One region of the Streptomyces sp. NPDC001443 genome, then DNA from elsewhere that is predicted to be linked to it. Evidence: riboswitches for the same ligand, from Rfam matches in the RefSeq annotation. Region 1 holds a riboswitch; the other holds the start of a gene.
What was found. A riboswitch is a leader RNA that binds a small molecule or an ion and turns the genes downstream of it on or off. The one in region 1 is predicted to bind ZMP and ZTP.

Region 1 (3,462 bases):
GACGCGTTCGCGGTACTGCGCGGCCTGCGCGCGGACGAGCTCGACGGACGGGCGACTCACAGCTGCTCCTCCCTGGGCGTATGGGCAGGAGAACCTCAGCGCCATGCCCGCCCGGGCCTTGGCCCGTCAGCCCCCTTCTCCGGGACAGACCACGCTAACGCGCTTTCTTGTATCGAGTGGGCTTTCGAGCAGCCTGGCCGATACCTGGATGCCTCCGTGTGCTGCTCGCCCGGGATCGACGATGCCCGTGACGGCCTGAAGTGGGCGATGCGGCGCCTTCCTCTGGGAGCCAAGCGGGACCTGGGCCGACTGATCACGCGCATCGAATGAGGAATTCGAGCGCCGCGCTTCGCCTGAACCCAACTACATCGAGTTGGCGACGTTCGGCTGGTGGTGGACCAGAATGCGTGAACGCTGACGTGGCTGGAGCTCGTGTACCTTCCCTCCCATCGAACACACCGCCACTCTCCGCGACGACTCGCCAAGATCTGTGCCGGAACCGGGAGCTGACACCACTTGTTGCTCAGAGCGGGGAACGCCCGGTTTCGCCGGAGCGCGATGTCTCTTTTCAGCCGTCGCCGACAGTCTCTGAGTTCTCCCCCGTACAAAACCACCCGGCGGTTCACCCGCAAAGGCCCCCGCGCCGGCTGGACCACAAAGGGTCGGGCCAGCAGGTTGGTGGTTTGTCGTCCACGCCGAACTCGACGGCGTCCTCACTCAGTGGCCGGCCGGCCCGAGCTGGATGGATGCCGCGTCGACCGTCTGAGCCAGCAGAACGGCGATGGTCATGGGCCCGACCCCACCGGGAACCGGCGTGATCAAGCGAGCACGAGTGCGGGCGGAGTCGAAGTCGACGTCGCCGACGTTGCCGGGGTTGTATCCGGCGTCGATCACGACGGCCCCCGGCTTGACGTCCTCGCCGCGAATGAGCCGAGGTCGTCCCACGGCTGCCACCACAACGTCCGCTTCCCGCACGGCCGCGGCCAGATCGGCCGTTCGGGAGTGGCAGTAGGTGACCGTGGCGTCCCGGGCGAGCAAGAGCATTCCGACGGGCTTGCCGAGAATCGCGCTTCGGCCCACGACAACGGCATGCTGACCTGCAAGATCGACGTGATACTCGTCCAGGAGCCGCATGATCCCGCCCGGGGTGCACGATGCGAAACCAGGCAGTCCGAAGCTCATCGCCCCGAAGGAGCTCATCGTGACCCCGTCGACGTCCTTCTCCGGCGCGATGGCCTCGAATGCCGCCCGCTCATCGATGTGAGGGCCTACGGGGTGCTGAAGCAAGATGCCGTGTACTGCGGCGTCCCTCGAGAGCGACTGAAGGGTCTCCACCAGCTCAGCGGTTGTAGTGGTGGCCGGCAGGCTGACAAGCCGGGACTCGATGCCTGCCTTCGCGCAACGGGCCCGCTTCATCCGGACGTACGTCACCGAAGCCGGGTCCTCACCCACCAGCACCGTGGCCAGGCACGGCGTCACACCGGCACGACGCGCAAGCTCTGCCGCCTTGCCTGACGTCTCCTCGACGATGCGTCGGGCGAGGCCGACACCGTCCATAAGCAGGGCTGTCTGTGTCTGGGACATGGTCGCCTCCAGGCGTCGCTGACCACTCGCCCAGGCGCACGGCATCGACCGATTCGTCAGACCGCTCCCCGGTGGTGCTCCACCTCAGCGCCAGTCACGGCCCACGCACCACTCTAGTGGATGGCGCTTGCGCTGATCACGAACGGGAAGTTCAAAAGCCCTGCTCAGTGATTGCGCAGCCGACTGCGTAGCTGCGGAAGGGTGTTGCGCCGTCGGGCTGCGCAACGGTCGAGGATCCTGCGCAGTCGAGATTGTGCTGGGGCCGCTGCGTAGTCCTGCCGGGCTTCCTGGTCTTTTCTTGCGCAGGTCCGTCTGGCGCACTGCGCGGGTGCCTGTCGCGGCCCGGCCTGCTTGCGTCTGCGCATCGGTGTCCGGGCCCTGGGGCCGGGCGGCAGGTGATCGCACAACGGCCGCCGCTGCGGCAAGCAGCGCCGGACGCTCGCCGGCTCCCGGCTGACGCATGGTCGGGATCACGGTCCGGGTTCTGTCGGTCGTTGCAACACCTCAGTTCAAGGGCTGCGCAAGGCCCCGACCACGAGCCCGACCACGATTGCGCACACCCCGACCACAAACCCGACCACGCACACCAGGCATTGCGCAGACTGGCTGGAGTGCCGTGACCACGAACGTTCACAATGGCGGCTGCCACGCCATGGGCCGTTTTGGGCGCACGGCGTTCGGTGGAGCATCCGCAAGCTCCGTTTCAGCCGCCCAGCTTGACCGCACGGTGTATGTCGGCGGCGTAGGCCTCGGGCTGTTCCCAGGCTGCGAAGTGGCCGCCGGCACGGTGTTCCACATAATCGCAAACGTTCAGGAACGCCTCGGCGTAGCTTCGCGGCTCCGGCTTGATGTCGCGCGGGAACACGGAGAGCACGGTCGGAGTGTCGATCCGGTCAGGGAGGGCGGCCGGTTCGGCATAAGTGGTGAAAGATGTTCCGATCGTGCCGGTGACCCAGTAGGCGGTGACCCAGGTGAGAAGTTCGTCCGGAGTGAAGGCCGACTCGTCGGACCAGGACTCCAGTTTCTCGATGATCCAGGCCGCGAGGCCGGCGGGTGAGTCGCCGAGGGCGACGGCGAGTGTGTTCGGCCGCGTCGACTGTTCCGCGATGTACCCGCCCTCGGTCCGGAACCACTGTGCCGAGCGGCGGAGGTAGGCCGCCGCGTCAGGCGCGAGCTTCGCCGGGTCCGCCGTGAGCGCACGCTGTGGGGCGATGTTCGTGAGGTGCAGGGCAGCCACCCGGTCCGGGTGTTCGGCCGCGAGGATTTCCGCGACGGTACCGCCCACATCGCCGCCGGACACGGTGTACCGCGAGTAACCGAGTTCATTCAGGGCGTCCGCGACGATCCCGGCGATCCGGTTGACCGACATGCCGGGAGTGGCGAGCGGGGTCGCGAACGGGAAGCCCGGCAGTGCGGGAACCACCACGTGCGTGTCCGCGAGCAGAGGCAGGACACGCTCGAACCGCAGTACCGAGTCCGGCCAGCCATGCAGCAGCACGACGACCGGAGCGCCGGGGTTCGCGGACCGCTGGTGGATCACACGCAGGTCGGTGTCGCCTGCCTGCACCGTCGCCCAGGGGAACTCGCCGATGCGGCGCTCGTGCACTCCCCAGTCGTATTCGTTCGCCCAGCGTTCGAGCAGTTCGTCGAGGCGGGTGCCGCCGATGCCGCGCGTCCCGTCGTCACTCCACGGGGTCGCAACACGCCGCGTTCGTCGGAGTCGTGTCCGCGTCTCGTCGTCCATGTGTATCAGCGTACACATGATGTGTATGCTTGTACACATGACCTTGCGCAATGCGGCTGCCACCAGACAGCGGATCCTGGAACACGCACAACGCCAGTTCGCCCAGCACGGGTACGCGGCGATCACGGTCAAAG
Region 2 (3,462 bases), on a different contig from region 1:
ACTCCTCCGCCGACGAACTGGGCGAGGACCTGATGACGGTCGCGTACCTGAAGGAGACCGCCGAACAGGCCGGCCTCGCCACCGAGTGGATCTCCATGGAGGAGATCGGCTGGGACACCCTCTCCGGCCGCTTCGTGGACCAGCAGCTCGGTTTCATCCGCAGCATCTTCAAGCTCTACCCGTGGGAATGGCTCACCACCGACGCCTTCGCCGGCCATGTCCTCGACACCCTGGACAACGGCGGCGGCACCGGGTCCACCCTCTGGATCGAGCCGGCCTGGAAGATGCTCCTCAGCAACAAGGCGCTGCTGGCGATCCTCTGGGAGCTGTACCCGGGGCACCCCAACCTGCTCCCCGCCTACCTCGACGGCCCCCGCGACCTGGCGGCCACGACCGGCTACGTGGCGAAGCCCCTCCTCGGCCGCGAAGGCGCCGGGGTGACGATCCACGAGCCCGGCTCCGCCGCTCCCGACCCCTCCGCCCCGGCGCCCGGCGACGAACCCCGCTGCTATCAGGCGCTGGCGGAGCTGCCCGTCTTCGACGGCAACCACGTCGTCCTCGGAGCCTGGGTGGTCGGGGACGAGTCGGCCGGTCTCGGGATCCGGGAATCCGCCGGCCCGATCACGGACGAGTACGCCCGCTTCCTGCCCCACGTGATCCTCTAGCGGCCCGCTCGGGCGGGCGAGCAGGCGGCCCGTCGCCCGCTCACCCGTCCAGCACCGCGCGCAGCTGGTCCAGCCCCCAGTCCAGGTCCTCCTTCGCGATCACCAGCGGGGGTGCGATCCGGACGGTCGAGCCGTGGGTGTCCTTCACCAGGACCCCGCGGTCCATCAGCTTCTCGGAGACCTCCCGGGCCGTCCCGTACGCCGGGGCGATGTCGACGCCCGCCCACAGCCCGCGCCCGCGTACCGCCGTCGCCCGCCCGCCCGCGGTCAGCGCGGCCAGCTCCCGGTGCAGGTGCTCGCCCAGCTCGGCGGCCCTGGCCTGGTACTCGCCCGACCGCAGCATCGCGATCACCTCCAGGGCCACCGCGCAGGCCAGCGGGTTCCCGCCGAACGTCGACCCGTGCTCCCCGGGCCGGAACACCCCCAGCACCTCGGCGCTCGACACCACCGCCGACACCGGCACGATCCCGCCGCCCAGGGCCTTGCCCAGCACGTACACATCGGGCACCACACCCTCGTGCTCGCACGCGAACGTACGTCCGGTCCGGCCGAGGCCCGACTGGATCTCGTCGGCGACGAACAGCACGTTCCGCTCCCGGGTCAGCTCCCGCACCCCCGGCAGATATCCGGCCGGCGGCACCAGCACCCCCGCCTCGCCCTGGATCGGCTCCAGCAGCACGGCCACCGTGTTCTCGGTCAGCGCCGACCGCAGCGCCGTGAGGTCGCCGTACGGCACGATCTCGAAGCCCGGCGTGTACGGCCCGAAGTCCGCCCGTGCCTCCGGATCGGTCGAGAAGCTGATGACCGTCGTCGTACGGCCGTGGAAGTTGTTGCCCGCGACCACGATCTTCGCCATCTCCGACGGCACGCCCTTGACCCGGTACCCCCACTTCCGGGCGGTCTTCACGGCCGTCTCGACCGCCTCCACGCCCGTGTTCATCGGCAGCACCATCTCCATCCCGCACAGCTCGGCGAGCTCGGCGCAGAACGCCGCGAAGCGGTCGTGGTGGAAAGCCCGGGACGTCAGCGTCACCCGGTCGAGCTGGGCCTTCGCCGCCTCGATCAGCCGCCGGTTGCCGTGCCCGAAGTTGAGCGCGGAGTATCCGGCCAGCAGATCCAGATACCGGCGCCCCTCGATGTCGGTCATCCACGCGCCGTCGGCGGTGGCGACGACCACCGGCAGCGGGCGGTAGTTGTGCGCGCTGTGCTCCTCGGCCGCTAGGACCATGGACTCTGTGGCAATCACGGGGTCGGTCACTGTGCCCTCCAGGACGTGGGACGGGCCCCCTTCCCATGGTCGCTCGCATGATGGACGCGGGACCATGCGCCACGACACGCCCGGTAGGCTTTCCCGCGGGCCGTGACTGGCGCGCTGGGATGGGACGAACCATCGGGGAGCGGCCCGGTAGTGACCAGTGCCGTGCGCCTGGGCCGTGCCGTGAACCGTGACCGCATTCGATGCCACGCCACCCGGAGCCCGAGATGACAGAGCAGCAGCCCCTCTCCACCGAGTCCACCGCCTTCCGCGCCGCCCTCGACGTGATCCGCGCCGTCGAGCCCCGTGTCGCCGACGCCATCGGCCAGGAGGTCGCCGATCAGCGCGAGATGCTCAAGCTGATCGCCTCCGAGAACTACGCCTCCCCGGCCACCCTGCTGGCCATGGGTAACTGGTTCAGCGACAAGTACGCCGAGGGCACCGTCGGCCGCCGCTTCTATGCCGGCTGCCGCAACGTCGACACCGTCGAGTCCCTCGCCGCCGAGCACGCCCGAGAGCTGTTCGGCGCCCGCCACGCCTACGTCCAGCCGCACTCCGGCATCGACGCCAACCTCGTCGCCTTCTGGGCCGTGCTCGCCGACCGGGTCGAGGCCCCCTTCCTGGCGAAGGCCGAAGCCCGCCAGGTCAACGACCTCTCCGAGGCAGACTGGGCCGAACTGCGCCAGGCCTTCGGCAACCAGCGGATGCTCGGCATGTCCCTGGACGCGGGCGGCCACCTCACCCACGGCTTCCGCCCCAACATCAGCGGCAAGATGTTCGACCAGCGCTCCTACGGCACCGACCCGGCCACCGGCCTGATCGACTACGAGGCACTGCGCGCCTCCGCCCGCGAGTTCAAGCCGCTGATCATCGTCGCGGGCTACTCCGCGTACCCCCGGCTGGTGAACTTCCGGATCATGCGCGAGATCGCCGACGAGGTCGGTGCCACGCTCATGGTCGACATGGCCCACTTCGCGGGCCTGGTCGCGGGCAAGGTCCTCACCGGCGACTTCGACCCGGTCCCGCACGCCCAGATCGTCACCACCACCACCCACAAGTCGCTGCGCGGCCCGCGCGGCGGCATGGTCCTGTGCGACGACTCCCTCAAGGACCAGGTCGACCGCGGCTGCCCGATGGTCCTCGGCGGCCCGCTCCCGCACGTCATGGCCGCCAAGGCGGTCGCCCTGGCCGAGGCCCGGCAGCCCGCCTTCCAGGACTACGCCCAGCGGATCGTGGACAACTCCCGCGCGCTGGCCGAGGGCCTGACGCGGCGCGGCGCCACCCTGGTCACCGGCGGTACCGACAACCACCTCAACCTGATCGACGTCGCCTCCTCCTACGGCCTCACCGGCCGCCAGGCCGAGGCCGCCCTGCTCGAGTCGGGCATCGTCACCAACCGCAACGCCATCCCCGCCGACCCCAACGGCGCCTGGTACACCTCCGGCATCCGCATCGGCACCCCCGCCCTGACCACCCGCGGTCTGGGCACCGCCGAGATGGACGAGGTCGCCGGACTCATCGACCGCGTCCTGACCACCACCG

Region 2: it holds a riboswitch for ZMP and ZTP, as region 1 does, so the genes downstream of both, ACWC24_RS31555 (glycine hydroxymethyltransferase) here and ACWC24_RS18855 (bifunctional 5,10-methylenetetrahydrofolate dehydrogenase/5,10-methenyltetrahydrofolate cyclohydrolase) in region 1, are expected to answer to the same signal.

What each region holds. Positions count from the first base shown of each region.
Region 1 is NZ_JBSFIA010000016.1:126,826-130,287, forward strand. It holds gene ACWC24_RS18850 (hypothetical protein) at 1-60, opposite strand, end outside; gene ACWC24_RS18855 (bifunctional 5,10-methylenetetrahydrofolate dehydrogenase/5,10-methenyltetrahydrofolate cyclohydrolase) at 718-1,584, opposite strand; ZMP/ZTP riboswitch at 1,606-1,692, opposite strand; gene ACWC24_RS18860 (epoxide hydrolase family protein) at 2,288-3,328, opposite strand; gene ACWC24_RS18865 (TetR/AcrR family transcriptional regulator) at 3,366-3,462, shown strand, end outside.
Region 2 is NZ_JBSFIA010000037.1:98,301-101,762, reverse strand. It holds gene ACWC24_RS31565 (glutathionylspermidine synthase family protein) at 1-665, shown strand, start outside; gene rocD (ornithine--oxo-acid transaminase) at 706-1,893, opposite strand; ZMP/ZTP riboswitch at 2,016-2,104, shown strand; gene ACWC24_RS31555 (glycine hydroxymethyltransferase) at 2,148-3,462, shown strand, end outside.